Regions from separate parts of the Halomonas sp. BLK-85 genome, predicted to be linked through region 1. Evidence: predicted binding sites of a transcription regulator. Region 1 holds the regulator's gene; each other region holds the start of a gene.

The links. Region 1 encodes LexA, which represses DNA repair genes until DNA is damaged. Its sites were predicted from a motif close to TACTGTNTANNTANACAGTA; they were not measured.
Region 2: recN (DNA repair protein RecN) is a predicted target of LexA. The motif match lies at 6,237-6,256, and genes of this name have one in related genera.
Region 3: LL947_RS02770 (LexA family protein) is a predicted target of LexA. The motif match lies at 4,116-4,135, and genes of this name have one in related genera.

The regions. Positions count from the first base shown of each region.
Region 1 covers NZ_CP087731.1:1,326,659-1,337,511, forward strand. Annotated here, with positions in the region: gene LL947_RS05925 (ribonuclease J) at 1-1,017, opposite strand, end outside; gene purU (formyltetrahydrofolate deformylase) at 1,328-2,182, shown strand; gene LL947_RS05935 (energy-coupling factor ABC transporter permease) at 2,238-2,909, shown strand; gene lexA (transcriptional repressor LexA) at 2,938-3,624, opposite strand; gene LL947_RS05945 (TetR/AcrR family transcriptional regulator) at 3,953-4,657, shown strand; gene LL947_RS05950 (L,D-transpeptidase family protein) at 4,635-5,153, shown strand; gene nagZ (beta-N-acetylhexosaminidase) at 5,266-6,285, shown strand; gene LL947_RS05960 (hypoxanthine-guanine phosphoribosyltransferase) at 6,367-6,945, shown strand; gene ppsR (posphoenolpyruvate synthetase regulatory kinase/phosphorylase PpsR) at 6,962-7,795, opposite strand; gene ppsA (phosphoenolpyruvate synthase) at 8,075-10,447, shown strand; gene ggt (gamma-glutamyltransferase) at 10,694-10,853, shown strand, end outside.
Region 2 covers NZ_CP087731.1:388,450-399,302, reverse strand. Annotated here, with positions in the region: gene carA (glutamine-hydrolyzing carbamoyl-phosphate synthase small subunit) at 1-844, opposite strand, end outside; gene dapB (4-hydroxy-tetrahydrodipicolinate reductase) at 1,162-1,977, opposite strand; gene dnaJ (molecular chaperone DnaJ) at 2,082-3,239, opposite strand; gene dnaK (molecular chaperone DnaK) at 3,367-5,295, opposite strand; gene grpE (nucleotide exchange factor GrpE) at 5,438-6,070, opposite strand; gene recN (DNA repair protein RecN) at 6,316-7,989, shown strand; gene ilvN (acetolactate synthase small subunit) at 8,102-8,593, opposite strand; gene LL947_RS01720 (acetolactate synthase 3 large subunit) at 8,593-10,317, opposite strand; gene clpB (ATP-dependent chaperone ClpB) at 10,782-10,853, opposite strand, start outside.
Region 3 covers NZ_CP087731.1:630,645-641,497, forward strand. Annotated here, with positions in the region: gene oadA (sodium-extruding oxaloacetate decarboxylase subunit alpha) at 1-1,568, shown strand, start outside; gene LL947_RS02760 (sodium ion-translocating decarboxylase subunit beta) at 1,583-2,905, shown strand; gene LL947_RS02765 (IMPACT family protein) at 3,014-3,646, opposite strand; gene LL947_RS02770 (LexA family protein) at 3,646-4,050, opposite strand; gene ccmA (cytochrome c biogenesis heme-transporting ATPase CcmA) at 4,301-4,921, shown strand; gene ccmB (heme exporter protein CcmB) at 4,976-5,680, shown strand; gene LL947_RS02785 (heme ABC transporter permease) at 5,693-6,433, shown strand; gene ccmD (heme exporter protein CcmD) at 6,434-6,667, shown strand; gene ccmE (cytochrome c maturation protein CcmE) at 6,664-7,173, shown strand; gene LL947_RS02800 (heme lyase CcmF/NrfE family subunit) at 7,267-9,285, shown strand; gene LL947_RS02805 (DsbE family thiol:disulfide interchange protein) at 9,282-9,809, shown strand; gene LL947_RS02810 (cytochrome c-type biogenesis protein) at 9,800-10,270, shown strand; gene ccmI (c-type cytochrome biogenesis protein CcmI) at 10,267-10,853, shown strand, end outside.

The DNA of each region.
Region 1 (10,853 bases):
GAGTTCCGGGTGGTTGAATTCATCAAACAGGGTAATACCCATCTGGGTAAAACGTTTTTTCAGCCGTTCAATAGGGCGTTCGTTGCCCGGAATCGCCTTGGCTGAAAAGATGATGTTGTCGCCTGGCTCCAGATCAACAAAGGGATGACGACGCTGAGCAAGACGCTGCAGCGCTGCGCGTGGTTCACCCTGGCTGCCCGTGGCAATGATGATGACTTCATCAGCGGGCAGATAGCCCAGATCATGAGAAGGCACCAGCGGCGGCAATTCGTCAAGATAACCAAGTCCTCTGGCCACCGTCACCATTCGCTCCATGGAGCGACCCATCAGGCTGATTCGCCGCCCACACTGCTGAGCGGCTCGGGCAATGGCCACTATTCGTGCCACATTGCTGGCAAAGCAGGAAATGACGACCCGTCCCTTGCAGTTGGCAATGGTTCTGGCCAGTGCCCGGGCGACATCACCCTCGCTGCCTGAATGTCCCGGCATTGGCGCATTGGTTGAATCACCCACTACCAGGTCAAGTGGTGCCAGGGCGCGAAACTGTCCAGCGTCAGCTGGCTTGCCGACCAATGGCTGAGCATCCAGCTTCCAGTCGCCGGTATGCAGAACGCGATAGTCACCCACTAGCATCATCAGTGCGCAGCTTTCCGGAATGGAGTGCGGTAACGGTAAGTGGCGAACGGTGAAAGGCCCGGATGAAAGGGCTTCGCCAGGCTCCACCACAATGATCTTATCCGGACTCAAGCCATGTTCGGCAAACTTGAGTCGCAAAAGACCTGCGGCCAGGGGGGTGGCGTAGATCGGGCACTGCCAATTGGGCCATAGCCAGACGACCGCACCAATATGATCTTCATGGCCATGAGTGATAAACAGCGCTGCGGGTGTAACGCCAAGAGAGCTCAAGGTATCCAGATTGGGAACCTGAAGAGGGGTGCCAGGCATGTCCTGACGGATCATCATGCCACAATCAACCGCTACCCAGTGGTCTTCATAGCCGTACAGGGTGAAGTTCATTCCCACTTCGCCGCACCCTCCAAGCGGCAGTAACTGCAGCGGGGGGCGACGACGGGGACGAATATGTACGCGGGGTGGATGCATCGTGGGTGAAAAGCCTAAAAAAAGTAAGGACATTACTATACGGGATTGAGGGGGGCGGCCACAATCACTGCGGTGCTGGCGGTCAATTTGCAACCGTGATCAGCGTGCCTGCATCCGGTACACTGTAACTGTCGTTTGTCCTTCTGCAGAGGCAAGCAACCCAGGATGGCGAAATAGATTTATGGTCGTCGCCAGTTTCAGGCCAGTGCTATCACAGAGTCTTTTTATGTCCCGATATTATCGTTTGGTGGTTTCCTGCCCGGATCAGGTAGGGATAGTGGCACGAGTGGCCAATTTCATTGCTCAGCAAGGTGGCTCAATTACCGAGGCGAGCCAGCATTCAGACCTGGAAACCGGGCGCTTTTTCATGCGCTATGAAATTCTGGCTGATTCCTTGGCGATCGGTCCTGATGCTTTCAGTCAGGCGTTTCGGCCCGTGGCCGAAGATTTTCAGATGGAGTGGGCCTTGACCGACACGGCCAAGCGGCCAAAAGTGGTCATCATGGTGTCCAAGGAATCTCACTGTCTGGTGGACCTGCTTTATCGCTGGCAGGCAGGGGAGCTTGCCTGTGATATCGTCGGCGTACTTTCCAACCATGATGATATGCGTTCACTGACAGAGTGGTATGGGATTCCATACCAGCATATTCCGGTAGACCCTGACGACAAACAGCCGGCATTCGATGCCGTTGAAGCACAGATAGAAGCGCTTGAGGCGGACTGTGTCATTCTTGCCAGATATATGCAGATATTGCCGCCCGCATTGTGCCTGCGTTTAAGCGGCCGGGTCATCAATATTCATCATAGTTTTCTACCTTCTTTCGCGGGCGCCAAGCCTTATCATCAGGCCTATCAAAGGGGGGTTAAACTGATAGGTGCTACCTGTCACTATGTGACTGAAGAACTCGATGCAGGTCCGATTATTGAGCAGGATATCCATCGGGTTACTCATTGCCATACGCCAAAGGATCTGGTGCGTTTTGGGCGCGACGTTGAAAAATCAGTGCTCGCACGTGGTGTTCGCTGGCACCTTGAAGACAGAGTCATTATTCACGGCAACAAGACGGTTGTGTTCAATTAGGGTCTGGAATATTCGCTGGGAAATCCCGCTTTTGACCGCTTGAGGTGGTATCTATATGTCTTTTTCCGAAAGTGTCCTGGCGCCTTGGGCGCTACTGCTTTCCGGGCTGCTTTCCCTTGCAGTGCTGGTCTGGGTGTTGATGCTGAAGCCCTGGCAGGCGCTTCTGGACGATACCGCTTTGCAACATCGTTGGCTGGCGGCGACACTCGCCGTTGTGCTTATGTGGCAACTGCGCGCGCAAGCAGTGGACTGGCTGACCCTGCACCTGGTATTTACCGTCTTGATGACGCTGGTGTTCAAGGCGCCGCTGGCATTGCTGAGTAACGTTATGATCAACCTTGCCATGGTACTGATCGGTCGCAACGAGTGGCCGTTGCTGGGGGCAAATGTTCTGGTGACCGGGATAGTGCCAGCCTTGACGACAGGCCTTATCTGGCGATTTGTCGATCGCAAGATGCCTGATAACCTGATGGTCTTCATGTTTGCCTGCGGTTTTTTCGGGACCGCACTGGCAACGCTGGCAGGTGGGTTGACAGCGGTGGGGCTGATTGTACTGGCGGGCACAGATCCCGAGGCGGTCTATCTTGCCCGGGAATACGCGCGTTTTCTGCCACTTTTGATGCCATCAGAAGCATTTATTACCGGTATGCTGCTAAGTGTCCTGCTGGTCTACCACCCACAGTGGGTGGCCACCTTTAATGACCACCGCTACATTGATATGCAGTAAGTAATGCCGCCTGAAGCGGGCAGGCCCGTTATCCCAGTGCCTGTCCGCTGCCTCCACGAATAACACCCACCCCTACGCCTTCTATTTCCAGTGATTGGGAACGCAAGTCAACGTTAATCGGCAGGAAATCCTCGTTTTCAGCCAGCAGTTGAACCCGATGGCCCTCGCGTTTGAACCGCTTCACAGTCACTTCGTCATCCAGACGGGCAACCACAATCTGGCCGTCGCGTACGTGTTCGGTACGGTGGACGGCCAACAGATCGCCTTCCAGAATCCCGACATCCTTCATCGAAAGCCCGCGCACCCGCAGCAGGTAATCTGCCCTGGGTGTAAAGTATTCCGCGGGTAACGGACAATAACGATCAATGTGTTCTGTGGCCAGTATCGGGCTGCCTGCAGCAACCTCGCCGATAATCGGTAACCCGCCGTTGTTGCTGCTGACAGGTACGCTTTCGACTACCTGGGTTTCAGGCACTGGTGGCGTCACTTCAACGCTTTCCTGTGCCGGCAGACGGATACCACGCGAGGTGTTGCGGATAATGCGAATCACTTTCTTGCGTTCCAATGCCCGGAGATGCTCCTCTGCTGCATTCGGGGAACGAAAGCCTAGTGCCTTGGCGATCTCGGCACGCGTGGGTGGGTAACCCAATTCACCCATGGTTTTGACAATAAAGTCATAAACATTCTGTTGGCGCGCAGTCAAAGGACGAGACATGGAGCTCTCCCACCTGAAGGTGTCGGTAATGAATAAGTAACAACGCGTCGTTACCTATTGATGGGCTGATTATTTAGTCGATTTCAAAAACTGGCGTAATGAACCATGTGATTAAGTATACAGTATGTGCCTCTGTCCAGTATAGGTTGAGTATTGAATTTTGTGTAGCTATACCAGAGGCTTGCGTGAGATAGCTGTGTTATTGATCTTCCGTCGGCAACTGTTTCAAGGCTTGAGGGTCAGTTTTGATTCAACAGGCGTTGAGCGACTGCAAGTCATGACGTAATATCGGTTCATGTTTTAAACACCTGTTTTCTGGAGCACTCTCATGGCTCAGCTCGACACAGTGACCCGTATCCTTGACACTGCTGAGGTCCTTTTTGCTGAACGCGGCTTTGCTGAAACATCATTGCGCAACATTACCAGCAAAGCCAAGGTCAACCTGGCCGCGGTCAATTACCATTTCGGCTCCAAAAAAGCCCTGATTCAGTCGGTATTTTCGCGCTATCTGGACCCTTTCAGTGTGCGTTTTCATAGCGCATTGGACGAGCTGGAGGAACGCTATCAGGGAAGCATCATTCCACTGGAAGTGCTGTTGGAAACAATGGCAACAACAGTGCTGTCGGTGCCTGCTGAGCGTAACAGCCTGAAGGTGTTCATGCGCTTACTGGGGTTAGCCTATAGCCAGGCACAGGGGCACCTTCGGCGTTTTATCCAGGAGCAATATGGTGATGTATTCACACGTTTTACCGAGCTTGTGCGCCAGGCCACACCTGAGCTGCCTGATGCTGAGCGTTTCTGGCGCTTGCATTTCATGCTGGGGACAGTGATTTTTACCTTTTCTGGGCTGGATGCGCTTAAAGATATTGCCCAGAAAGACTATCAGGAGCATGTGTCCGTGCGCGATCTGGTTCGTCGCTTGCGCCCCGTGGTGGTCGCGGCAATGAATGCACCATTGCCAACTCCGGTCGCGTCGGAACGCAAGGCGCTCGAGGGCAAGGAGCATAGCAATGCGTACACCCTTGCTGATTGAACTGCCTCCTGACACCGGCAAGTGGATCGATGTCGATATTACTCGGCAGTTGTTAACGTTGTGGCAGGGACGTGTGGAACGGATTTCTATGCAGGTTTCCACTGGCAAGGCGGGGGCCGGCCAGCAAAATGGCAGTGGCCAGACCCCATTGGGTTGGCACTATGTGCGTGCTGCTATTGGCGAGAGTGCGCCGCCTGACGCCGTATTCCAGGGCCGCCGATGGACGGGGGAAGTCTACTCACCAGCCTTGCATGAGCAGTTTCCCGAAAGAGACTGGATCCTGACTCGGATCCTTTGGCTGTGTGGCCTGGAAACAGGGTTTAACCGCGGTGGACAGGTGGATTCACAGCGTCGTTATATCTATATACACGGTACGCCTGCCACTGAACCGATGGGGCAGCCCCTGTCTCATGGTTGTATCCGGCTTGAACGCCAGGACCTGCTGGATGTATTCGCGTTCGCCGTACCCGGAACGCCGGTCTGGATCCACCTCTAGGCGGGCCGTATCAGATGATAGAGAGAGCCATTCAGACGTTTCAGGCTGCTTGATCAGTTGCATGTAGGCAATGATCGACTAGAATTGCCGTTTTTTTCAGGATGCTTGTGTCATGACGCACTCAGTTGGGCCGGTCATGCTTGACCTCGAAGGAATCTCGTTAACGTCGGATGAACGACAGCTGTTGCAGAACGATGCCCTGGGTGGCGTCATCCTGTTTGCACGTAACATTCAAAGTGCTGCTCAGGTGCGAGCCTTGTGCGACACGATTCGTCAGCATCGTCCCGATCTTCTGATTGCGATTGATCAGGAGGGCGGCCGGGTGCAGCGCATCCAGCAGGGAGTTACCCGATTGCCGCCAATGGCATTGCTTGGTCAACACTATCAACAGGACATGGCTGAAGGCCTGGTGCTGGCGCGTGATGCCGGCTGGTTATTGGGTATGGAAATGGCTGCTTGCGGGCTGGATATTACCTTTGCCCCCGTGTTGGACGTTGATGGTGGCGCCTCAAGTGTGATTGGCGATCGTAGCTTTGGCCAGAATCCGCAACAAGTAACCGCGCTTGGCCAGGCGTTGATACAGGGCTTGCATGAGGCCGGGATGGCGGCTGTCGGGAAGCATTTTCCTGGCCATGGTAGCGTGGCAGAGGACTCACATATTGCCCTGCCGATTGACGGGCGCCCATTGAGTGTTATCAGGCAGCATGATCTGGTGCCCTTCACGCAGCTGGCAAGTGTGCTGGATGGTGTCATGCCTGCTCATGTTATCTTCCAAACCTTTGATGAACGGCCTGCCGGCTTCTCACCGGCCTGGTTGGGTATGTTACGTGAATCGCTCAAGTTCAAGGGCTGCATTTTCTCTGATGACCTGAGTATGGTTGGTGCCCAAGTGGCCGGTTCGCCTGCAGAGCGCGCCAATGCCGCCCTAAGGGCAGGTTGCGATATGCTACTGGTCTGTAATGATCGCGCTGCAGCACTTGAAGTACTTGATGCCTGCATCGGGAAAGTAACAAGACGGTCTATGAAATTACGCTATGCCCGAGCACGACCCACGCTTGAATCGCTGAGCGCATTAGGCCGCTGGCGTCGCACCCATGCCAGACTGGAAGCGCTGGCTGGTTCCACCAGGTAAGCGAGAAGTCTAAAAACGCATTCTTACGAGAAGGCCTTTAGCCCATCAGGGCCCATTCAAGTAAACGCCAGAGGAAACATGATGGCTAAGTTAGATAATGAAACACTGGCGTCGCGCGATTCCATGCGCGAGCTGATGAATGATGCCGACTGCCTGATTACCCAGCAGCAGGTAGAGCAAGCCCTGGACCGCATGGCTGAAGAAATTACCCGGGATCTTGGTGACAAGTTGCCGGTTTTCTACTGTGTGATGAACGGTGGCCTGATTACCACCGGCCACTTGTTGACGCGTCTTGGGTTTCCTCTCGAAGTAGACTACATCCATGCCACCCGCTATCGCAGCGAACTCCGCGGTGGGGACCTGTTCTGGCGTGTTTCCCCTGAAGTCCCGATGGCAGGGCGCCATGTGGTGATTATTGACGATATACTTGATGAAGGGGCCACCCTGGCGGCTATCCTTGAATATTGCAAAGACGCCCAGGCGGCAAGTATCACCACGGCGGTGCTGGTTGATAAACAGCATGACCGTAAAGCAGCGCCTGGACTGAAAGCCGATTACTGTGGCCTGGAAGTGGCGGATCGTTTTGTCTTCGGTTTCGGTATGGATTATAAGGGCTACTGGCGTAACGCCCCCGGGATCTTTGCACCCAAAGGTCTTTAACCCCGTCTCCTTCAGGCTATCGCGGTGAGAAGCGTCTCGACAGGCCAGTGTCAGCAATCATGCGGGTGGAAATCTCCTCAACTGAAAAGCGCGTTGTATCGATATAGGGAATATGCATGCTGCGATACAACGACTCGGCCTGTTCAACTTCCTGCATACATTGATCCATGGAGCTATAGCGACTGTTGGGGCGTCGTTCGTTGCGAATGGCCGCGAGGCGACGCGCATCAATGGTCAGCCCGAACAGCTTGTGCCGATGAGGAGCCAGAGATCTGGGTAACTTGAGCACACCGTCTTCATCGTGGTCATCCTCGGTCAGCGGGTAGTTGGCGGCGCGAATACCGAATTGCAGCGCCAGGTATAACGAAGTGGGTGTTTTACCGCAGCGTGATACGCCTACCAGAATAACATCCGCCTTGTCATATTGATGGGTCCGTGCGCCGTCATCGTTATCCAACGCAAAGTGTACCGAGTGAATGCGGTCCATGTAGACGTCATCGCTACCAATGGAATGCGTCCTGCCTACGCTGTACGAGGAATGGGTATTCAGTTCCTGTTCCAACGGTTTCAGGAAGGTCGAGAAGATATCAACCTTGAACCCCGTGGCTTGACGAATGACATCGCGAATGTCCTGGTCAACGATCGTATCGATAATGATAGGTTGCTCGCCGTCATTGACAGCCGTAGCGTCAATAACGGCAACGAGTGCTTGTGCTTTGGCCAGGGTATCTATATATGGCTTGGTCAGCATCTGGATTTCGACATTTTCAAACTGCGCCAGCAGGCTACGGCCCAGACTTTCAGCAGTGATGCCGGTGCCATCGGAAATAAAAAAAGCGGTGCGTGTCATCAGATGGTTGCTCATTCAATACAGGGTTATGGCTTGATTAGCGCTATTGTCACGACTTGGCAGTCATAAAACAATCTTGGCAGGCGCTTATCTGGCTGAGGCAATGGGAGGGGTTCGCGTAGCCACTACAGAAAATGCCCGAATGTCATCGATGTTGTAATTATCCTCCATCCCCTTCGATGTTAGACCAATGGCGAATAGGAGGGGGTGATGCTAGGGTAGCCACGTCTACTTTGGGCGGCCCGCTGGCCGTGCTGATGCTAAATGCGAGGGGGTTGCGTGGAAGAGTACATTCTGTGGTTTGATCACTTGGGCATGAATGATGTTGAGCGGGTAGGTGGTAAGAATGCCTCTCTGGGTGAAATGATCTCGAATCTTGCCGGTGCTGGCGTGACGGTGCCTGGCGGTTTCGCGACCACTGCCCATGCTTACCGGGAATTTCTCTCCCATGAAAATCTTAACGAGCGCATCAATGCTACTCTGGATCGTCTTGACGTTGACGACGTCAAAGCGCTTGCTGAAGCCGGCCGTGATATTCGTCAATGGGTGATTGATACCCCCTTGCCACCCCACTTTGAAGCCGCTTTGCGTGATGCCTACGAGCAGCTGCAACAGCAACACCCCAACCTCAAGGTAGCCGTGCGCAGCTCAGCCACTGCCGAAGATCTGCCAGATGCCTCCTTTGCCGGTCAGCAGGAAACATTTCTCAATATTGAAGGTTTCGACAATATCAAGCGCGCTGTGCATGAAGTGTTTGCTTCCCTGTTCAATGACAGGGCGATTTCCTATCGTGTACACCGCGGCTATGCCCATGAAAACGTGGCGCTTTCCGCCGGTATTCAGAAAATGGTGCGCTCGGAAACCGGCGCTGCCGGCGTCATGTTTACCCTGGATACTGAGTCCGGCTACCGCGATGCGGTATTTGTAACGGCCTCCTGGGGCCTGGGTGAAACGGTTGTACAGGGGGCGGTTAACCCGGATGAGTTCTATGTACACAAGCCAACGCTGGCGGCAGGACGCCCAGCGGTGCTGCGTCGCAATCTGGGCTCCAAGCTGATCAAGATGGTCTATACCGACGATGCCAGTGCGGGTAAATCCGTCGAAACCATCGATGTAGCGCTTAAGGAGCGGGGACGTTTCTGTCTGGACGACACCCAGGTGATGGCGCTGGCCGAACAGGCCGTGACGATTGAAAAGCACTATCAGCGTCCGATGGATATTGAATGGGCACTGGATGGTGATGACGGCAAGCTGTATATCGTGCAGGCCCGCCCTGAAACGGTGGTGTCCCAACAGGAAGGCGGCAAACTTGAACGTTTCCATCTGAAGGAAAAGGGCCGCACCTTGGTGACTGGCCGTGCGATTGGTCAGCGTATTGGCCGCGGGGCGGTAAAAATTGTGTTGAGCCCTGATGATATGGACAAGGTTCACGACGGCGATATTCTGGTCACCGACATGACCGACCCGGACTGGGAGCCGATCATGAAACGGGCGTCGGCGATTGTAACCAATCGCGGCGGTCGTACCTGTCATGCGGCCATTATTGCGCGGGAACTGGGTATCCCGGCGGTCGTTGGTTGCGGTGATGCGACTCAATTACTTCACGAAGGTAGCGATGTCACGGTTTCCTGTGCCGAAGGAGATGCAGGTCATGTCTATGAAGGGCTTCTGGAGTTCGACTATAAGGTGTCAAGTGTCGATGCCATGCCGGAGATTCCTTTCAAGATCATGATGAACGTTGGCAATCCGGATCGTGCCTTCAGTTTCTCAGGACTGCCCAATGCCGGCGTAGGCCTTGCCCGTCTGGAGTTCATCATTAACCGGATGATTGGCGTTCACCCCAAGGCACTTCTTGAATATGCGACGCTGCCCTCGGATCTACAGCAGACAATTGATCTGAGAACGGCAGGCTATGATGATCCGGTCAGTTTTTACGTGGATAAGCTTGTTGAGGGAATATCCACCCTGGCGGCTGCTTTCTATCCGCAGCGGGTGATCGTACGGCTGTCGGATTTCAAATCCAACGAGTATGAGAACCTGATTGGCGGCAAGCTCTATGAGCCGGGCGAAGAAAACCCCATGCTGGGTTTCCGGGGTGCATCACGCTATATCTCCGATGCCTTCCGGCCCTGCTTTGAACTGGAATGCCGGGCGCTGAAACGGGTGCGCGAAGTCATGGGGCTGGATAACGTCGAAATCATGGTGCCTTTTGTACGTACACCCGAGGAAGCCCGCGAGGTGGTAGAGCTGATGGCTGCCAACGGTCTCAGGCGCGGCGAGAACGGCCTCAAGGTCATCATGATGTGTGAGCTGCCTGCTAATGCGCTATTGGCGGATGAGTTTCTGGAACACTTTGATGGTTTCTCGATTGGTTCCAACGACCTGACCCAGCTGACTCTGGGGCTAGACCGTGACTCGGGGATCGTCGCTCACCTGTTTGATGAGCGTAATGCGGCGGTCAAAAAGCTGCTGGCCATGGCGATCCAGGCCTGTAAGGCGCAAGGCAAGTATGTTGGCATCTGCGGCCAAGGCCCATCGGATCATCCGGATCTGGCCAAGTGGTTGATGGAGCAGGGCATAGACTCTGTCTCACTGAATCCGGACGCGGTGCTTGAAACCTGGTTCATGCTGGCGGGTGAAACCCTCAACTAAGCGATGTCCTGGCGTTATGCAACCCCCAAAAGCCCGGCGGTCCGCCGGGCTTTTTATTGGCTGGTATTTGCTGACAAACACATTTGCATGGCGGGATTGCCACAGCGGATTTCGCCAAATGTTCTGGCGTTATTAATTGCGTATAGTACTTTGTAAGGATAGTGCTTTGTAAGGATAGTGCTTTGTAAGGATAGTGCTTTGTTATAACAGGGTGGTTGTCAGGACCACTCATCAAGAGGATGCTCCATGCGCCATTGGAAATACGCTCTACCATTGAGCCTTATGCTGTTGCCGCTGCATGCGAGCGGGTTCAGTTATGAAAGCCCGGCTATATCACCGGAAACCGAAACAGGCTTTGCAGAAAAAACAGGCTGGGAAAATCAGGACTTTGCGGTGGCAGCCGCTA
Region 2 (10,853 bases), 940 kb from region 1:
ACGCTAATGCCAGCAACTGATGACCCAGGCAGATGCCAAAGACAGGTATCTCTGTCTCAAGCACCTCTTGAATAGCCTTGATAGCATAGTCGCAGGGCTCCGGGTCACCCGGGCCGTTAGCCAGAAAGATACCGTCCGGTTGCATGGCCAGCACCTCGGCAGACGGCGTCTGTGCGGGTACTATGCTGAGGCGGCAGCCACGAGAGGCCAACATGCGCAGGATGTTGCGCTTGACGCCGTAGTCGTACGCCACCACATGGAAAGGGCGTTCGCTGAGTGAGGTGTCAGCATAACCTTCACCCAGTGTCCATTCACCTTCGCGCCATTCATAGGGCGACTGGCAGGACACCACCTTTGCAAGGTCCATCCCTTTCAACCCAGGAAACCCCTTGGCAGCGGTCAATGCCCGCTCTACCGCATCGTCGCCCTCTGCGTCTGCGCCCGCCAGTATCGCCCCGTTCTGGGCACCTTTATCGCGAAGGATGCGGGTTAATCGACGCGTATCAATATCGGCAATGCCCAGTACGTTCTGGCTGACCAGATAATCAGACAGGGTCTGCTCTGAGCGGAAGCTGCTGGCCAGCAGCGGCAAGTCGCGAATCACCAGCCCCGCCGCCGCAATGGCGCCAGATTCAACGTCTTCAGCGTTAACGCCGGTGTTGCCGATATGGGGATAGGTCAGAGTCACGATCTGGCGGGTATAGGAGGGGTCGGTAAGGATTTCCTGATAGCCGGTCATGGCCGTATTGAACACCACCTCACCGCTGGTCTTTCCTTCGGCGCCGATCGCCGTGCCGTGAAATACGCTGCCATCTTCCAGGGCCAATATTGCGGGTTTGCTCAATGCGGGGTTATTCAAGACAAGTCCTCCCATGCTGGTAGGCGCCGCAAGGCGCAGGCTCGGCAATCTGATAACAATGGTGACTGGGCAACCATCGGGTCGTAAAAAAGCGGGACGAAGCCGATTAAATAAACCGGTCTCATCCCGCTTGTTGTTTTTTCACTGTGCTGCTGCATGCTACTGGCATCGCTGAATGTGGCCAGCGCAACAAGCGCTGTCTCTCAAGGTGCTCTAATCGCCACCAAGGCAAAATTTTCGGAATACTACAGGTTTTGTGGCCATTCGGCTAGCCCCTATCGCCTTTGACACCCTACGGCGCATCAGGCATCAACGCCCAACCCGAGCACATCCTGCATGTCGTAGCGGCCGTTAGGCTGTGACGCCACCCAGCGGGCGGCGCGCACGGCGCCCTTGGCAAAGGTCATCCGACTGGAAGCCTTGTGGGTAATTTCAATCCGCTCACCTTCCGTGGCAAACATCACGGTGTGCTCACCGACGATGTCACCCGCTCGCACAGTGGCAAAACCGATCTCTTTATCAGTACGCGGACCACACTGTCCGACCCGTTCAAACACGCCGTGCTCTTTGAGGGTACGACCAATACTCCCAGCCACCACTTCCCCCATCTTGATCGCCGTGCCAGAGGGCGAATCTATTTTATGGCGGTGGTGCGCTTCGATAACTTCAATATCATAACCTTCATCACCCAGCGCCCTGGCAGCGGTTTCCAGAAGTTTCAGCGTCAGGTTGACCCCCACGCTCATGTTGGGTGCAAACACCATGGGCACTCGCTCACGGTAGCTATCCAGCTGGGCAATCTGTTCATCACTCATGCCCGTGGTACCAATCACCATCCGCTTGCCATGCTCGGCACAGTACGCCAGGTTCGCCAGGGTAACCTCAGGCGCGGTGAAGTCGATCAGCACCTCGACGTCATCTGCCAGTGCCGCCAGAGAATCCACGGCGGCGACCCCTTTCTTTCCTACCCCCGCCAACTCACCGATATCAGCGCCGGCCAGCGAACTTCCCGGCTCCACCACGCCGCCAGCCAGCGTCGCTTCTGGGTCCAGCTCCACGGCATTAACAAGTGTGCGGCCCATACGTCCAGCCACGCCAACAATGGCAATTCGGGTCATGGAAACTCCTGTTGTGTCCTTGAGGATTAAATGAGAACCAGTATACCAGAAAGCAAAACCCCCGATGACGCGAGTCACCGGGGGTTTAACATCCACCTGACACCCTAGGGTTTCATATCTTCAAAGAACTTCTTCACACTGTCGAAGAAACCGGTCTTCTTGGGCGAGTGGCTGTGGCTATTGCTACCGTCAAAACTTTCCTGCAACTGGCGAAGCAAATCTTTCTGCTCGTCGTTGAGGTTGACCGGGGTTTCCAGTACCACCTTGCACAGCAGGTCGCCGGGGGCACCGCCGCGTACCGGCTTGACGCCCTTGCCACGCAGCCGGAAGAGCCTGCCGGTCTGGGTTTCCGGCGGAATCTTCAGCTTGACGCGGCCATCCAGAGTGGGCACCTCGAGCTCGCCCCCCAGGGCTGCATCCACAAAGTTGATGGGTACATCACATTGCAGGTGTTTGCCATCACGCTGGAAGATGTGGTGCGGTTTGATGGATGCCTGGACATACAGATCACCCGGCGGGCCGCCATTAATACCGGCTTCACCCTCACCGTTCAGACGTATGCGGTCACCGGTATCCACACCTGCCGGGATCTTGACTGACAGGGTACGGGTCTCACGCACGCGGCCTTCACCGTTACATTTATGGCAAGGCACTTTAATGTGCTGGCCACTGCCGTGACAGGTCGGGCATGTCTGCTGAACCGCAAAAAAGCCCTGCTGCATACGTACCTGGCCATGGCCATGGCAGGTGGGGCAGGTTTCCTTGCTGGAGCCCGGTTCGGCACCATCACCGTCGCAGCGATCGCAGTTGATATGGCGTGGCACCCGGATATCCACCGTGGTGCCCGCCACAGCGCTTTCCAGATCAAGCTCCAGGTTGTAGCGCAAATCGGAGCCACGCGCCGGGGCATTGGGGCCGCGCCGACGGCCACCGCCACCTCCGCCGAAAATATCACCAAACACATCGCCGAAGATGTCGCTGAAATCACCGGCACCACCGCCGCCAAAGCCACCGCCGCCAAAGCCGCCACCCTGGCCATCGACACCGGCGTGGCCAAACTGGTCATAGGCAGCGCGTTTTTCACTGTCGGTAAGCACTTCGTAGGCTTCCGAGACTTCACGGAATTTTTCAGCCGACGTGTTATCGTCAGGGTTTCGATCGGGGTGATATTTCTGGGCCAGGCGGCGGTAGGCCTTTTTGATCTCTTTCTGATCGGCCCCTTTATCGACCCCCAGGACTTCATAATAATCGCGCTTGGACATGGGTCCTACGCCTCCTGGTTAGCTATACATTCTGATTAGCTACGCATTCATTCAAACGTCATGACCGGAAACAGCAACGCGGGAGTAATCTCCCGCGTCACCGCTTTCCTTGACAGAAAGAGGGTGTTTACTGCTTTTTCTTGTCGTCGTTGACTTCTTCATACTCGGCGTCAACCACGTCTTCTTCCGGCTTGGCGTTCTCGGCGTCGTCACCCTCTGCCTGCTGCGCGGCTTCAGCCTGCTCGGCGTACATCTTCTGCGCCAGCTGACCGGAGGCTTCCGTCAGTGTATCCAGTTTCTTCTGGATATCGTCCTGATCGTCACCCTTGACGGCTTCTTCAAGCTCGCCGATAGCGGCCTCGATAGCCTGTTTCTCGTCATCGGTTGCCTTGTCGCCTGCTTCAGTCAGCGTCTTGCGTGTGGCATGAATCATGCTGTCTGCCTGGTTACGCAGCTGCACCAGCTCTTCGAACTTCTTATCTTCGTCCGCGTGAGCTTCAGCGTCGCGCACCATCTGCTCGATCTCGTCATCGGTCAGACCGCTGGACGCCTTGATGACAATCGACTGCTCCTTGTTGGTCGCCTTGTCTTTGGCAGACACGTTCAGGATACCGTTGGCATCGAGATCAAAGGCCACCTCGATCTGCGGCACACCGCGCGGTGCCGGCGGAATATCAGCCAGGTCGAAACGGCCCAGTGATTTGTTCTGCGACACCTGCTTGCGTTCACCCTGTACTACGTGGATGGTGACCGCAGTCTGGTTGTCATCTGCCGTGGAGAAGGTTTGCGTCTTCTTGGTCGGGATGGTGGTGTTTTTCTCGATCAGCGGGGTCATTACGCCGCCCATGGTTTCGATACCCAGGGTCAGCGGCGTGACGTCGAGCAGCAGTACGTCCTTGACGTCACCGCCCAGAACACCACCCTGGATCGCCGCACCGACAGCCACGGCTTCATCCGGGTTGACGTCCTTGCGAGCGTCCTTACCAAAGAAGTCAGCCACTTTCTGCTGAACCTGTGGCATACGCGTCTGGCCACCGACCAGAATCACCTCATCCACATCACCTGCAGACAGGCCAGCGTCTTTCAGAGCGACCTTGCAGGGCTCGAGCGAACGCTGAACCAGATCTTCCACCAGGGATTCCAGCTTGGCGCGGGTCACCTTGACGTTCAGGTGCTTGGGCCCGGTGTTGTCTGCCGTGATGTATGGCAGATTGACATCAGTCTGCTGAGCGCTTGAAAGCTCGATCTTGGCTTTCTCGGCGGCTTCTTTCAGGCGCTGCATGGCCAGATTGTCGCCGGACAGGTCCATTCCACTGTCAGCCTTGAACTGGTCGACCAGATAGTTGATCAGCGCGAGATCAAAATCCTCGCCACCCAGGAAGGTGTCACCGTTGGTCGCCAACACTTCAAACTGGGTTTCGCCGTCAACATCAGCGACTTCGATAATCGAAATATCGAAAGTACCGCCACCCAGGTCGTAAACCGCGATGGTCTTGTCACCGCGTGACTTGTCCATGCCATAGGCCAGTGCAGCAGCCGTCGGCTCGTTGATGATGCGCTTGACTTCAAGACCGGCAATGCGACCGGCATCCTTGGTAGCCTGGCGCTGGCTGTCATTGAAGTAAGCCGGAACGGTAATGACTGCTTCAGTCACTTCTTCGCCGAGATAGTCTTCGGCAGTTTTCTTCATTTTCTTGAGGACTTCCGCGCTGACCTGCGGCGGCGCCATCTTTTTGTCTTTTACATCGACCCAGGCATCACCGTTATCGGCTTCAGTGATCTTGTAAGGCACCATTTTGATGTCTTTCTGAACGACATCATCCTTGAAACGGCGGCCGATCAGACGCTTGATAGCGTACAGGGTGTTTTCCGGGTTGGTCACTGCCTGGCGCTTGGCGGCCTGGCCGACCAGTGTTTCGCCGTCGTCTGTATAGGCGATGATGGACGGCGTCGTACGGCCGCCTTCTGCGTTTTCGATGACCTTGGCGCTATCGCCGTCGAGCACTGCCACACAAGAGTTGGTGGTGCCCAGGTCAATACCAATAATGCGTCCCATAGTAGAAACCTCGAATTCGTATTTGGAAACGGATGACAAAAATGTCGTCTGAGTAATAGCGGCGGCTGAAGAATAGCCATACCGCCTGGTTGCTCTTCTATTTGGGGGCCACAAACTGCATTTCAAGGGCCCTTTCGCTTGGTTATCCTGCTTTTTGGCTTACCACCACCATTGCCGGACGCACCAGACGGCCATTCAGGAGATACCCCTTCTGCATCACGTCCATCACGGTATTCGGCTCCAGATCAGGGTTAGGTACCATGGTCATGGCCTCATGCACCTGCGGGTCAAAGGGTTCACCGTGGGGCTCGATCACCTCAACACCGAACTTGTTAAGTACATCCATCTGCATTTTAAGCGTCATGGAAACACCTTCACGGTGAACTTCTGAGGCCTCTTCCTGCATGGTTTCCAGCGCTTTCTCAAGGCTATCCACCACGGGCAGCAGTTCCTTGATGAATTTTTCCAGTGCGAACTTACGTGCTTTCTCTGCTTCCTGTTCGGCGCGCCGACGGACGTTCTGCGCTTCTGCAGCCGCGCGTAACGCTTGATCCTTGGCCTCGGCCAGGCTCTGCTCAAGCTCTTCTACCTGAGCGGCCAGGACCTGGGCTTCCGGATTTTCGTCAGCCGTCTCGACGGTACCGCCCTCATCATCAATCAGGTTTTCAAGTTCCCCCTCAGCCAGGCGCTCTTCGGCTTCCTGCTCAGGGGACTCGGACTCCTGCTCGTGGCGAGCCAACTCATCATCAAGCGGGGTTTGTGGTTCTTTGGCCATGGGATACTCCTACAAAGCTGGGTCTAAAAACGGGGACTTGAAAACCGGGTCTTGAATATGAGTCTTAAAACATGCACTGACCCGATGGTTTGCAGGGTATATGGGGGCCATAGCGCTCATCTCAAGAGCCGAACGTGAAGAGATGGCATTGAAGCGCATCATCAGCTACTGTATAAAACAACAATAATTGGATGTGTATCCAGTCATCCGTCATCCTTGATCTGCCCAGGCGCCGGGAGGAAAGCATGCTGACCCAGCTCGCGATACAGGACTTCGCCATCGTCGACCATCTTGAACTGGAACTGTGCGGAGGAATGACCGCCATCACCGGGGAAACCGGTGCCGGGAAATCGATTCTGCTGGGTGCTCTGGGGCTGTGCCTGGGCGAACGGGCAGATGCAGGCAGCGTTCGCCATGGCCGCGAGCGCGCTGACCTTTCCGCGCGCTTCGACATACATCATCTGCCTGCTGCACAAGCCTGGCTTGCCGACCGCGAGCTGAGCGACGACGAGTGCTTGCTGCGGCGCGTAATTACCGCCAACGGGCGCTCCAAGGCATGGATTAACGGCCAGCCAGCCACCATCACCGACCTCAAGTCGCTGGGTGAGCACCTGATTCAGATTCACGGCCAGCATGCTCATCAGGCATTGATGCGGGAAGAAACCCACTTGGCACTGCTGGATGATTACGCAGGCCTCAACGCTGATGTTAGCGTCCTGACCGAGACCTTCCGTGCCTGGCAGCGTACTCGGCGACGTCTCAAAGAACTCAGTGAAGCGGGCAGCGAGATTGAAGCCAAGCGCCAACTGCTGCGCTACCAGGTAGAAGAGCTTGACCAACTGGGCCTGGAAGAGGACGAGCTTCCTCAACTGGAGGAAGAGCAGCTGCAACTGGCTCATGCCGATGAAATCCTGCGTGAAACCGAGTTTGCCACCGAATGCTGTGCCAGTGACGAAGGTGGTGCCCTAAACCTGTTACATCAAGCGCATCAGCGTTTGAGTGCGCTGCCTGGCAGCGACAAAGGCGCGCTGGCCAATACACTCAACCTGCTTGGCGACGCACAGATCCAGATCGAGGAAGCTACCAGCGAACTTTCACGCCTGGCCGGCCACACCGAACTTGACCCCGCCAGGCTGTCCTATGTGGAGGATCGCCTGGGTGATATTCACCGCCTGGCGCGTAAGCATCACATTACCCCGGAAGAACTCTATGCCTTTCACCAACAGCTGATGGCGACACTTGATCAGCTGGATACCAGCGACAATGATCTGGATGCGCTGGGAGCAAAAGCCGACGAACTTCGCGAACGCTATCGCCAGCAGGCCAGAGCGCTCAACGAGGCGCGCAAGAAAGCCGCATTCAAGCTGGGCAAGGAAGTTCAACAGCAACTCGCTTTTCTGGCCATGGACAAAGCCCACTTTGAGGTGGCCCTGCAGGCGCGAGAAACACCTGCGCCTGAAGGGCTGGATCGGGTACAGTTCCTGATCAGCGCCAACCCTGGCCAGCCGGCACGCCCCTTGGCCAAGGTAGCCTCTGGGGGTGAGCTGTCCCGGGTGAGCTTGGCGATCCAGGTGGTGGCGGCCAGCCATTCCACCATTCCCAGCCTGATATTTGATGAAGTGGATGTCGGTGTTTCCGGCGCTACCGCAGAAATTGTCGGTCAGTTGCTGCGCAAACTGGGTACAAACGGCCAGGTGATGACGGTGACCCACCTGCCCCAGGTAGCCGCCCAGGCGCACCAGCATCTGCATATTGAAAAGCGCGCCAAACGCAATACCACCCTGACCAATATGGCCCTGCTGGATGAAAGTGGCCGCATCAGCGAACTGGCCCGCATGCTGGGAGGCGTCAACCTGTCTGAACAGACCCTGGCTCATGCCCGGGAAATGCTTAACGCCAGCCAGCACCCGCCCCACTGAAGGGCTTTCCCTGACGCCCCGCATGAGAAAAAACGCCCGCACCGTTCAGAACGGGCGGGCGTTTTAATGTAAGGGCCTGACGTGGTCAGGCCCAGCTATCGATAACGCTGGTTTAAAGCGACAGCACCTTGTCTCCGCGGGCAATTCCGGACACACCGGTACGCGCCACCTCCAGAATACCGACCGGCGCCATGGCCTGCAGAAACGCATCCAGCTTGACGGCATCACCGGTAATCTGAACCGTGTAAAGATTAGGGGTGACATCCACCACCTGGGCACGAAAGATGTCTGCCGTACGTTTGACCTCATCGCGGGCAGCGCCGATAGCCTTGACCTTGACCAGCATCAGCTCTCGCTCGATGTGGTTACCTTCAGTCAGGTCAACCAGCTTCACCACATCAATCAACTTATTGAGATGCTTGGTGATCTGCTCGATCACCCGGTCATCACCCACTGTTGTGACCGTCAGGCGCGACAGCGAAGGGTCTTCCGTCGGGGCAACATTCAGCGTTTCAATGTTGAAGTTACGCTGAGAGAACAGGCCGACCACACGCGACAGAGCACCCGGTTCGTTCTCCATCAGAATCGAGATGATATGACGCATCAGGTACGCTCCGTTTTAGACAGTAACATGTCACGCATGGAACCCAGCGGAACCTGCATTGGATAGACGTGCTCATGGGGGTCAACCATGACATCCAGGAACACCAGTTCGTGTTTGTCGGCGAAGGTACGTTCCAGCGCTTCATCCAACTCGTCCAGAGTTCTGACGGTAATGGCGGTAAAGCCATAGGCCTCAATCAGCAGGTGGAAATCAGGCAATGATTCCATATAGGAATTGGCGTGACGGGACTTGTAGTTCAGGTCCTGCCACTGGCGCACCATTCCCAAGGAAGCATTGTTGATGTTAACAATCTTCACCCCGATGCCGTACTGCTTACAGGTCGACAGCTCCTGCATCATCATCTGGAAGCTACCTTCCCCGGTCACGCATACCACATCATCGTCCGGGTAGCTCTGCTTGATACCCATGGCCGCCGGGAAACCAAAGCCCATGGTACCCAGACCACCCGAGGTAATCAGGCGGTTGGGCTTCTCGAACTTGTAGTACTGGGCAGCAAACATCTGGTGCTGGCCGACATCCGTGGTCACAAAGGCTTCACCACGGGTCACACGGCACAGCGCTTCAACGACTTCCTGCGGCTTGAGCACTTCACCCGGTTTGGAAGGCTCATAAAGCTTGCCTTCTCGCTCGGCACGCCAATCATTGATCTGCTGCCACCAGGCGCTAACCGCTTCCGGATTGGCAATTTCCTTACCCTGAACCAGGCTGATCATCTCGTTGATGACGCTTGAGGCCGGGCCAACAATAGGCACATCCGCACGCACCGTCTTGGACACCGAACTGGGATCCACATCGACATGGATGATCTTGGCCGTCGGGCAGAACTTCGACGTGTTATTGGTCACACGGTCATCAAAGCGCGCTCCGATCGCCACAATCAGGTCGGCGTGATGCATGGCCATATTGGATTCATAGGAGCCATGCATACCCAACCAGCCCAGGCACTGATCGTCGCCCTGCGGGAAGGCACCAATGCCCATCAGGGTGGTGGTAATCGGATAGCCCAACTGTTTGACCAGACTGGTCAAGCCTTCGCTGGCCTTGCCTGTGACCACGCCACCGCCGGTGTAAAAAACCGGACGCTTGGCCTTGAGGATCATGTCCACGGCTTTCTTGATCTGGCCGGTATGACCGCGGGTCATCGGATTGTAGGAGCGCATCTTGACCTTTTTCGGGTAGACGTACTCATAACGTTCGGTGGGCGCGGTCATATCCTTGGGAATATCAATCACGACCGGCCCCGGGCGACCCGTGGCTGCCAGATGGAAGGCCTTTTTAATGACTTCGGGAATTTCCGAAGGGTGCCTGATCGCAAAGCTATGCTTCACGATCGGGCGCGTCACACCGATGATGTCAGTTTCCTGAAAAGCATCATCACCAATCAGGTGGCTCATGACCTGTCCGCAAAGCACCACCATGGGAATCGAATCCATGTAGGCGGTCGCGATACCGGTCACCGCATTGGTAGCACCCGGGCCTGACGTCACCAGCACTACGCCGGGTTTTCCTGCTGCGCGCGCATAACCGTCAGCGGCATGGGTTGCCGCCTGCTCATGGCGTACCAGGATATGTTTGACTTTGTCCTGACGGAACAGCGCATCATAAATATGCAACGCTGCGCCCCCGGGATAACCATAGATATATTCAACGCCCTCATCCTGCAAGGAACGGGCGATCATGTCTGCGCCGGAAAGCAATTCCACTGTGTATCTCCCCTAGAGGTCTCGAGTGCCATCAACAGGCCCATGCCTGCCGTGTCGAGTGCGGCGATATGCCGCTGCCGGTTACGCCGGCACCTGATGCCAAACCCTGGCAATAAGACCCGGTTAGGGTCTGCACTCTCATCGCAGCAGGTCGCTGCGTCGGGGCATTGGCCAGGTTGAGCGGTTAGCTCAAACCCGGAAGTCCTTCGGCGGGTAAAGGCTAAAGCCTACCCTTCACGCGGGGATTGGGGGTTGCCCGTTGATGCCGCGTCCGCAAATCAGGAACCCACAAGATTCTATCAGCACATCCTGACTGTCAACCTGTAAACCCGACTCTTTACTGACTCTGCAACCAAAGAACCGCTATGCATGCATGACACCCCCACAAAAAACCCCGCCTGACCATGGTCAGGCGGGGTTATTATCATTCACGTTCAGGCATAGCCCGGCAAAGGAACGCTGTGTTACTCGGTGCTGAACGCCAGTTCACCCTCTTCAGCACTAACGCGAATCACACTGCCCGGTGCAAACTTGCC
Region 3 (10,853 bases), 700 kb from region 1:
CACAGCAGATGCTGTTGCGGGGGCAGAATATTCTGGGGTATCGCCATTATGCAGATGACGTCGTGGACCGCTTTGTCGAGCGCGCCAAGACGAATGGTGTCGATGTCTTTCGCGTATTTGACGCGATGAATGATCCACGCAATCTTGAACGTGCCATCAAGGCAGTACGTAACGTCGAGGGGCATGCTCAGGGTACCATTTCATACACGGTAAGCCCGGTACATACTCTGGATAGCTGGGTGGATCTGGCCAGGACCATCGCCGATATGGGGGCAGATTCCCTTGCTATCAAGGATATGGCCGGGCTGTTGACGCCTTACACAGCGTTTGATCTGGTCACCCGCCTGAAGCAGGAACTGTCGATACCGGTGCATATGCAGTGTCACGCCACGACAGGGCTTTCAACATCGACGATTCTCAAGGCAATGGAAGCCGGTATCGATAACGTCGATACCGCCATTTCGTCGATGTCAATGACCTATGGCCATAGCCCAACCGAATCTGTAGTGGCCATGCTCAAGGAGACTGACCGAGATACCGGCCTTGACCTTGAGCTGCTTGAAGACATTGCGGGTTACTTCCGTGAAGTGCGCAAGAAGTACGCGGCGTTTGAAGGCTCTCTGAAAGGTATTGATTCGCGGATATTGGTGGCTCAGGTGCCGGGTGGCATGTTGACCAATATGGAAGGTCAGTTGAAGGAACAGGGCGCGGGCGACAGGCTTGATGATGTGCTGAATGAAATTCCCCGCGTGCGTGAAGATCTGGGCTTCATTCCTCTGGTGACGCCAACCTCTCAGATTGTGGGGACCCAGGCGGTGATGAACGTGATGATGGGCGAACGCTACAAATCCATTTCCAAGGAAGTTCAGGCACTTTTAAAAGGTGAGTATGGGGCTGCCCCGGCGCCTTTTAACGACGAACTGCAAAAACGTGTTCTTGAGGGCGGCGAGCCGATTACCTGTCGTCCGGCCGATAATCTCCAGCCAGAAATGGACAAGCTGAAAGCGGAGCTTGAGGAAAAAGCCAAGGCAGAAGACATTCGCCTGGCAGAGGGTGAGCGTCAGGTAGACGACGTGCTGACCTATGCGCTTTTCCCCCAGATTGGCCTCAAGTTTCTGAAAAATCGAGATAATCCGGATGCCTTTGAGCCTGTGCCGCAGGCACAGGATAGCAAGGGTCCAGGTGTGCCTGCTAAAACCCAGGTGGTTGAAACACCGGCAGTTTCGCATGAACCTGAAACCTATACTGTCAAGCTGAATGGTAAAGCCTATGTGGTAGAGGTGGCTGAGGGTGGCGAGATCGCTGACGTTCAGCAGCAAAGTGAAGCGCCTTCATCAGCGGCATCGCCTGCCCCCAGTGGCGAGGCTATTAACGCACCGCTGGCCGGTAATATCTTCAAAGTCAATGTCAGGCCGGGTGACGTCGTGGCAGCGGGTGATGTGGTCATCATTCTTGAAGCCATGAAAATGGAAACCGAAGTGCGTGCCTCGAGTGGCGGTACGGTATCCGCCGTGAAAGTCAGTGAGGGCGATAGTGTCTCCGTTGGCGATGCACTGATCGAACTCTAAGAGGTTTTCGTACTATGGATAAGTTAATCACGTTATGGGAAGGCTCAGGGCTTTATAACCTTGAGCTGGGTCAGGCGGCGATGATTGTGGTTGGGCTCCTGTTGCTTTATATGGCAATCCATAAGAAGTTTGAGCCTCTGCTACTGGTACCCATTGGTTTCGGCGGCATATTGGCCAATATTCCTGAAGCGGGCCTGGCCATTTCAGCGCTTGACCAGGCTATTGACGTTGCCAAGCCAGCGGTCTTGCAGCAGCTCGCACAGGCCCTGGGGGTGGTTCTCAACCCACTGGATGATGTTGAAAGTTGGCGTGAAGTGCTGAAAAGTGTCGCTTATGGCGATACATCAGCAGAGGCACTGCGTGCTGCCAGAGATATCGCCACCAACGTTGGGTACAGCGATGGCATGCTTTACAGCTTTTATAGCGTGGCCATTGCCTCCGGTATTGCACCTTTGCTGATTTTCATGGGCGTAGGGGCGATGACCGACTTCGGGCCGCTGCTCGCCAATCCGCGTACCCTGTTTCTGGGGGCTGCTGCCCAATTTGGTATTTTCGCTACTCTGTTTGGTGCCGTAGCGCTTAGCTCAATGGGCATCATGGACTTTTCGCTCAATCAGGCGGCAGCTATCGGTATTATTGGCGGGGCTGATGGGCCAACCTCCATCTATGTGGCCAGCGTACTGGCGCCTGAATTGTTGGGGGCCATTGCGGTTGCTGCCTATGCCTACATGGCTCTGGTGCCCTTGATTCAGCCGCCGATCATGCGCCTTTTAACCTCGCAAAAAGAACGTGAGATCACCATGACGCAGCTGCGTCCTGTGTCAAAACTGGAAAAAATTGTCTTCCCGCTGATGCTATTGGTGCTGGTGGCACTCTTTCTGCCAGATGCGGCACCGCTGCTGGGAATGTTCTGTTTTGGCAATCTGATGCGCGAGTGCGGCGTAGTAGAGCGCCTTGCCGATACGGCCCAGAACGCATTGATCAACATAGTGACGATCGTATTGGGACTTTCAGTTGGTTCCAAGTTAATGGCAGAAAGTTTCCTGTCGGTAGAAACCCTGGGTATTCTGGGTCTGGGAATGGTGGCATTTGCCATCGGGACATCAGCGGGGGTCCTGATGGCCAAGCTGATGAATCTGGTGAGCCGGATGCCGATCAACCCCTTGATCGGGGCGGCAGGTGTGTCGGCTGTTCCGATGGCAGCCCGAGTCGCCAACAAGGTTGGGCTTGAGTCCAACCCTCATAACTTCCTGCTGATGCACGCCATGGGGCCCAACGTGGCCGGCGTGATTGGTTCTGCGGTTGCCGCTGGCGTGATGATCAAGTACCTGGGGTAAAAGTCATTGGAGTAGAAGGTCTTACACCCTGGTAGCGTGAACGTTTTGCTTCAGGACAATTGAAATACGGTATGTGCAGAGATTGCATATGCCGTATTTTTTTGCCCGCTATGGTGAGGCAGTTTGGGAAGTGTCGATGACGACTGTGCTTTTGAGACGGTTTTCCAGGGGGCTGAGGTCAAGGGATCTGTCGCGTGGCCAACCGAGGGCCAGTCTGACGCCGTCGCCATCATAGTCAGCGCTGAGAACGGGCAGGGCATTTTCAGTGCACCAGGCGCGGACATCAGCCTCTTGGGCAAAGCTTAACCGTAAGGTTAGCGTGTCGCACTCAATGATTTCACGGGTGTGAATGCCGTCAAGCGCCTGGCTGACCGCCTGGGCGTAGGCTCGGGCCAGCCCGCCCGTTCCCAGCTTGATGCCACCAAAATAACGGATCACCACGCAACCTATCTCACCGATACCACTGCCGTTCAATACCTGGAACATGGGGCGACCCGCCGTGCCACCCGGTTCACCATCATCAGAAAAGCCGATGGCCGTCTGCTCGCCTGGAGGGCCGGCAACAAAGGCGCTGCAGTGATGGCTGGCGTTGGGGTGAGCGGCTTTTGCGGCCGCTACCAGGGAGTGCAGAGCATCCGGAGAAGGCGTATGTGCCAGCCAGGCAATGAACTGACTTTTTTCAATGTCGATTTGATGGCTATGCCAACTATTCGCTTCCAGCGCGGGAACGGGATAACGCATTAATGCTCCGTTAGACAGTGTCCAACTCCCATGACAAGGTTAAGTACCTGAATGTCCTGATTGCGCAGGTGGATAGCAGGCATGCTGTCATCCTGCGCGAGCAGGTAGAGGCCATGGCGGTCAATACTCAGGTGTTGTAGCTTGATCGGCTGATGATTGATTTCTGCGCTGACAGTTTCCTCGGCGGCGCCCGTCTGACTGCGACGGATGATGATGACATCTCCATCATGCAGGTCGCAATCCTGCATGCGATCACCGCGCACTCTGACAGCATAAGTGGTGTGTCGTCGTGTGGTATTTGCAGTGCAGGAAAGTGCTGATTCCCTGCCTCTGGTCCATCCTCGGTTCACATGGTGAGAAGAAGAGGGGGCATGGTCAACGGAAATGGCAGTCGTGGCGCTCATTGATAGTCTCCAGCATCAGGGCGATGGACATAAGCAGGCGATCAGTCTACGGTCATGCTTAAATGACATGTCTTTCTATACAGTACTTTCAGTATACATGGTTTTCTATACAGTTCCAGCAGCCGTTATATCTGGCTGTCAGGGTGCAGTTGCCCGTGTTACTGCGACCCGGCGCCGCAGTGGGTGACTGGCGGGATAGACGCTTTCCGTGTAAAGTTTGTTACATAATTAATTGTGTCTGGAGCGCGCCTTGAGTCTGTCCCTGCAAGCCCGCCACCTTGCCTGCGAGAGAGATGAACGCTGGCTCTTCAAGGGCCTTGATGTGGATATTTGCAGCGGTGAAGTTGTCCGGATCGAAGGGCCAAACGGCAGCGGCAAAACCACTTTATTAAAAATTCTTTCCGGGCAGTTGACTGACTACCATGGTGAGCTGATCTGGAATGGTGAGGTCATGCGCCATGTGCGTGAACATTTCCTGGCCAATCTTTTGTATCTGGGTCACTCACCAGGCGTTAAGACCGGATTAAGTGCACTTGAAAATCTGGCCTGGTACCAGGCGCTGGACGGCCAGCGGGATAATGAAGCTGCCGCCTGGGAAGCGCTGGAAAGTGTCGGGTTAGCCGGTTTTGAAGATGTACCTGCCGGTCAGCTTTCTGCTGGTCAGCAACGCCGTATTGCATTAGCCAGATTAACCCTGACGCCTCGTATTCTCTGGGTGCTGGATGAGCCATTCACTGCCATAGATCGCCACGGCGTAGCTGCACTTGAAGCGCAATTGGTTGCACACGCCAATAAGGGCGGCTGCGTTATCGTTACGACCCACCATGAGTTATCATCCTCACCCGCCTTGCGTCGTATTCAGCTTGGGTAATCATGAAGGAGAAAAGTGGTGTTGCAGCCTGAAACCGCGAAACTTGCCCCAGGTCTGAAGCCGCATCTGAAAGAACCGTCAGAAAATCTTTTATTGGCCCTCAAGGCAACACTCAAGCGCGATCTGGTATTAATGCTACGTCGCCGTGGAGAAGTACTGAATCCGCTGGTGTTTTTTGCCCTGGTCATTACGCTGTTTCCGATTGGTATCTCACCAGACCCTGAGTTGTTGGCGATCATAGCGCCGGGGCTCCTGTGGGTGGCGGCTTTATTGGCGGCACTTCTGTCACTGGATAGCCTGTTTCGCAGTGATTACGACGACGGTAGCCTGGAGCAGCTTTTGCTGGCCCCTCAGCCATTATCTGCATTAGCCTTGGCTAAAGTCGCGGTTCATTGGCTGCTAACAGGGCTTCCACTGGCGCTAATGGCGCCGATATTGGGTATAATGTTAGCGCTTCCCGGGGGGAGTTATGTGGTTCTGGCTGTTTCACTGGCGCTGGGCAGCGCGATACTCAGCCTGATTGGTGCCATAGGCGCGGCCTTGACGGTTGGCCTGGCACGCGGTGGTGTGCTGTTATCCCTTTTGGTGCTGCCGCTTTATATTCCGGTGCTCATTTTTGGGGCGGGTGCTGTTCAGGCGGCGATTGCCGGTGATCCAGTCACCGCCCATCTGGCCATTCTGGGGGCACTGCTGGCGGTGGCGCTGATGCTGGCACCCTGGGCAATTGCAGCATCATTGCGAATCAGTATTAACGGTTGAGGGCACGCGAACATGTGGTCTTTTATACATAAGCTTGGGTCACCTAAGTGGTTTTATCGGATTAGTGCAAAACTGCAACCCTGGTTCTGGGTGGCCGCTGCGGGTCTGATTGTGGTCGGAACCGTCTGGGGTCTGCTGTTCGCGCCTGCGGATTATCAGCAGGGCAACAGTTTCCGGATTATCTATGTGCATGTGCCCGCGGCTTTCCTGGCCCAGTCGATATTTGTTTCCATGGCCGTGGCCGGGTTGGTCTTCATGGTCTGGAAAATAAAAGTCGCTGATATGGCGGCGGCCGTTATGGCACCTCTTGGCGCCGCGATGACGTTTGTGTCGCTGTTTTCCGGCGCTGTATGGGGCGTTCCTACCTGGGGTACCTGGTGGATGTGGGATGCGCGGCTGACATCCATGTTGATCCTGCTGTTTCTTTACCTGGGTGTGATTGCACTCAGGGGCGCTTTCACCAGTCGTGACAGCGCCTCCCGTGCGGCATCGGTACTTGCCATGGTCGGTGTGATCAACATCCCAATTATCAAATACTCGGTGGATTGGTGGTATACCCTGCACCAGCCCGCCACCTTCACAATTACGTCACGCCCGGCCATGCCCATGGATATGTGGTTACCGCTGCTGATCATGGTACTGGGTTTTTACAGCTTTTTTATTGCTCTGACCCTGATGCGGACACGCAACGAAATCTTGCGCCGTGAGTCGAACAAACGTTGGGTGCGTGAACTGGTTGAGGGGGCAAAATAAATGGCATTTGACTCTTTTGCTGAATTTATTGCCATGGGAGGCCATGGACCTTACGTCTGGTCTTCCTGGGCCATCACGCTGTTGTTGATCCTGGGGCTGGTATGGCATGCACGCGTCGAGCGTCGTCAGCTGGTCGAAGGTCTTAAACGCCGTGCGCGAAGAGAACAGGCACGCCAACAGCAAGGCGATAGCCAGGCAACGCTTTATCCAGTCGATCAAGGGGGGTCGTCATGACACCTAAACGCAAGCAGAAACTTTTCGTGATTCTTGGCCTGGTGTCCTTAACCGCCATTGCGGTGGGGCTGACGCTGTATGCCCTTAGAGCCAATATCAACCTTTTTTTCAGTCCTGTGCAGATAGCTCAGGGTAATGCCCCCATGGAGCGTACGATTCGTGCCGGTGGCATGGTCAAGGAAGGCACGGTGGCGCGTGATTCCGAGACCCTGAACGTCGAATTTGTGGTGACCGATTACGTGGATGACCTGGATGTCTATTTCAGCGGTATCCTGCCTGACCTGTTCCGTGAAGGTCAGGGGGTAGTGGTGGTCGGGCAGTTGCAGGCGGATGGACGCTTCCGTGCTGATGAAGTACTCGCCCGGCACGATGAAAACTATATGCCGCCTGAAGTGGCTGAAGCTCTGAAAGAAGCAGGGTACGAGCCTGCAGACTATCAGGCAAAAGCAGCAGAAATTGGCAAGCGCCTTGACGCCCAGGGTGTCCCCGAAGCGAGCGATTACTGATGCGGCCTTTGTCAGCCTTGCCAGTCATGACGCCTTGCCTTGCTTTCAAGACGTTCAGTTATCAAGACGTTAACGTGCTGAACCGGAGCGAACATGTTCACTGAAATGATCCCTGAAATTGGCCATTATGCCCTGGTGATTGGCTTGTTGATGGCCGCTGTCCAGACCCTTGCCCCGCTGGCAGGGGCGACGATGCGTAAACCCTTGTGGATGGCCTATGGCCTTCCGATGGCCGGTGGCCAGTTTCTGTTCATTGGCATTGCGTATGCGTGCCTGACAACAAGCTATATGCTGGATGATTTCAGCGTGGCCAATGTGGCCAATAACTCCAACTCCCTGCTTCCCTGGTACTACAAGTTCAGCGCTGTCTGGGGTAACCATGAAGGCTCTGTACTGCTGTGGAGTCTGATGCTGGCAGGCTGGAGTTTTGTTGCGGCGCTGTTTTCACGCAACCTGCCGCGTGACATGGTGGCTCGTGTTACTGGCGTCATGGGGGCGGTGTGCGTGGGCTTCCTGCTATTCATCCTGATGACCTCAAACCCATTCGAGCGCCTGCTGCCCGGTATTCCGCAGGACGGCGCTGACCTTAATCCGCTCTTGCAGGATTTCGGCCTGATTATTCACCCACCGATGCTGTACATGGGCTATGTCGGATTTTCAGTGGTATTTGCGTTTGCCATTGCCGCCCTGCTGGGTGGACGTCTTGATTCAGCCTGGACGCGCTGGGCGCGCCCCTGGTGTAACGTGGCCTGGGCGTTTCTCACCGTGGGAATTGCCCTGGGTAGCTGGTGGGCCTACTACGAACTTGGCTGGGGCGGCTGGTGGTTCTGGGACCCGGTCGAAAACGCCTCTCTGCTACCCTGGTTGACGGGCACGGCGCTGATTCACTCCCTGGCCGTCACCGAAAAGCGCGGGTCTTTCAAAAGCTGGACGGTATTGCTTGCCATTGCCACCTTCTCGCTGTCATTGATGGGAACCTTTCTGGTGCGTTCCGGGGTGCTGACCTCGGTGCATGCCTTTGCCAATGACCCTTCGCGTGGCTTCTTCATTCTTATGCTGCTGGCCATTACCGTGGCTATCTCCCTGTTCATTTTTGCCCTGCGCGCGCCGCGCGTCAGCCATCAGGTTGGATTCAGCTGGTTATCCAGAGATTCGCTGCTGCTGATCAACAACCTTTTGCTGGTCATCATGACGGTCACCGTCTTGCTGGGTACTCTCTACCCGCTGATTCTGGATTCCCTGAACCTGGGCAAGATCAGCGTGGGGCCTCCTTATTTCAATGCGTTGTTTGTACCGCTGACAGTCATCATGTGTATTTTTATGGGCATGGGGCCGGTGTCACGCTGGAAGCGTATGCCAGGTAAAGAGATTTACAAGCGCCTGTGGTTATCTGCTCTGGCAGCCGTGGTGATCGGCGCCCTGATTCCGGTGTTTTACGGTCCCGAATGGAACGTCTGGGTGGCGCTGGGCATGATAGTGGCGCTCTGGATCGTGATTCCCATCCTGCGCGATATCGTCGACAAGGTGCGCCATGCCAGTTCCTTTATGGCAGGTCTCAAGAAACTGTCTTATCCCTACTGGGGCATGGTGCTCGGGCATCTGGGTGTTGCGGTGACCATCGTCGGTGTGGCGGTTGTTTCCAACTATAACCTTGAGCGCAATGTACGCATGTCGCCGGGCACCAGTGTAGAACTGGGTGGCTATACCTTCACCATGACAGAGCTGACCGAGCGCCGGGGGGCCAATTTCCTGGCCGATACCTCGGTTATCAATGTTCAGCGTGGTGACGGACGTAATTTTATCATGCGGCCCGAAAAACGCCTTTACCTGGCGACGGGGATGCCGATGACCCAGGTAGCGCTGCGCCCTGGCTTCTTCCGTGACCTCTATGTTGCCATGGGGGAAGACCTGGGGGACGGCAGCTGGGCCATGCGCATTCAGTTCAAGCCCATGGTGCGCTGGCTGTGGCTGGGTGGCCTGTTAATGGCTGCAGGTGGTCTGGTAGCCGTAGCGGACAAGCGTTACCGTCGGGTCAAGGTTCGCCAGGGTAAGCCGCAGCCACCATCCTCCGCGCCTGCTCAACCGCAAGCCCTCGGGGAGTCGGGCGCATGAACCGTCGTGTCCTATTATTTTTGCCACTATTAGGGTTTATCGGCCTGGCAATGTTTTTTTATTACGGGCTGGGGCAGGATCCTTCCTACCGGGATTCTGCCTTGATGACCCGGGACTTTCCGGCATTCGAAGCCTCGACGCTGGAAGACCCTGAGCGCCAGGTGGATCAGTCCCTGCTGACCGGTGATATCACGCTGGTCAACGTATGGGGAGAATGGTGCCCTGCCTGCAAACAGGAAATGCCTCAGCTGCTGGATCTGGCCGACCGGGGTATTCGCATGGTGGGCATCAACTACCGCGATACTCGTGAGAAAGGGCGTGAATTCCTCGACGAATTTGGTGACCCCTTTGAGGTCAATATCTTTGATCCTGAGGGCGATCTGGGGTTTGATCTGGGCGTGTACGGCGCGCCAGAGACGTTTCTGGTCGATGCGCAGGGCGTTATTCGCTATCACCATACCGGCTATATTTCGCCGGAGGATGTACGCAATACCCTGCTTCCGGAGGTGGAAAAATGGCGATAACGAAATGGATAACCGCCCTGGTGGGGTTGATGCTGAGCGTCAGCGTCCTGGCCGCGGGCATAGAGCTGCGTGAGTTCGATGACCCGGTCATGGAGGAACGCTACAAAGATCTGACCGCATCAATGCGTTGTCCGTTATGTGAAAATCAGGCGATTGATGACTCGGATGCGCCTATCTCGGCTGACATGCGTGAGCGCGTCTACCGCCTGCTGCAGGATGGCCAGTCGGATATCGAGATTACCAACCACATGGTCGCCCGCTTTGGTGACTATATTCTCTACAATCCGCGCCTGGAAAACCGTACCTATCTGCTCTGGGGAATACCGGTTGCTCTCGTCGTCGGCGGAGGCTTGCTTGTCATCCTCATTGTACGTGCACGACGCAATGCATCAGCGACCTCATTGAGCGCTGAAGAACAGGCCCGCCTGAATGAACTTATCAACCGTGAGAAATCTTCATGACATCGCTGTGGATTGCCTTTGCTGTCTTGTTATTACCGGCTATCTGGTTGTTGATACTTCCGTTGCGTCAGGCACGCGCCCTGCACGATGCCCAGCGTGATTATGAAGCCAACGACACCACAGCAGAGCAGAATGTTGCGATCTACAAGCGGCGCCTGGCGTCATTGGAAGCAGCAAAAGAGCGTGGAGATATCGACGAGGAACGCTTTGCGGAGGACCGTCTGGAGCTGGAGCGTAGCCTGCTCGAAGACACCACCACAGTAAAGCGCCGCCCTCTGAAAACCTATACCTCCGGTCGTTTTGTCGTCCCGCTGGTATTGCTTGTCGTCCTGGGCGCCAGCGTGGTCTGGTATCAGTTTCATGGGGCAGAGGGTGACCTGGTCCTGCTCCAGACACAACGTGAAGTGCAGAATGATCCGGAAGGCTCTCTTGCCATGTACCTGGATCGCCTGGAAGAGCAGGCTGTGTTGCAGCCAGACAATCCCAATGTCTGGTCAGAGCTTTTTCCGCTTTATCGCCAGACAGGTCAGGCGGAGAAAGCGGTTGATGCCCTTGAACGCCTGATCGCCATTGAAGGGCGCGA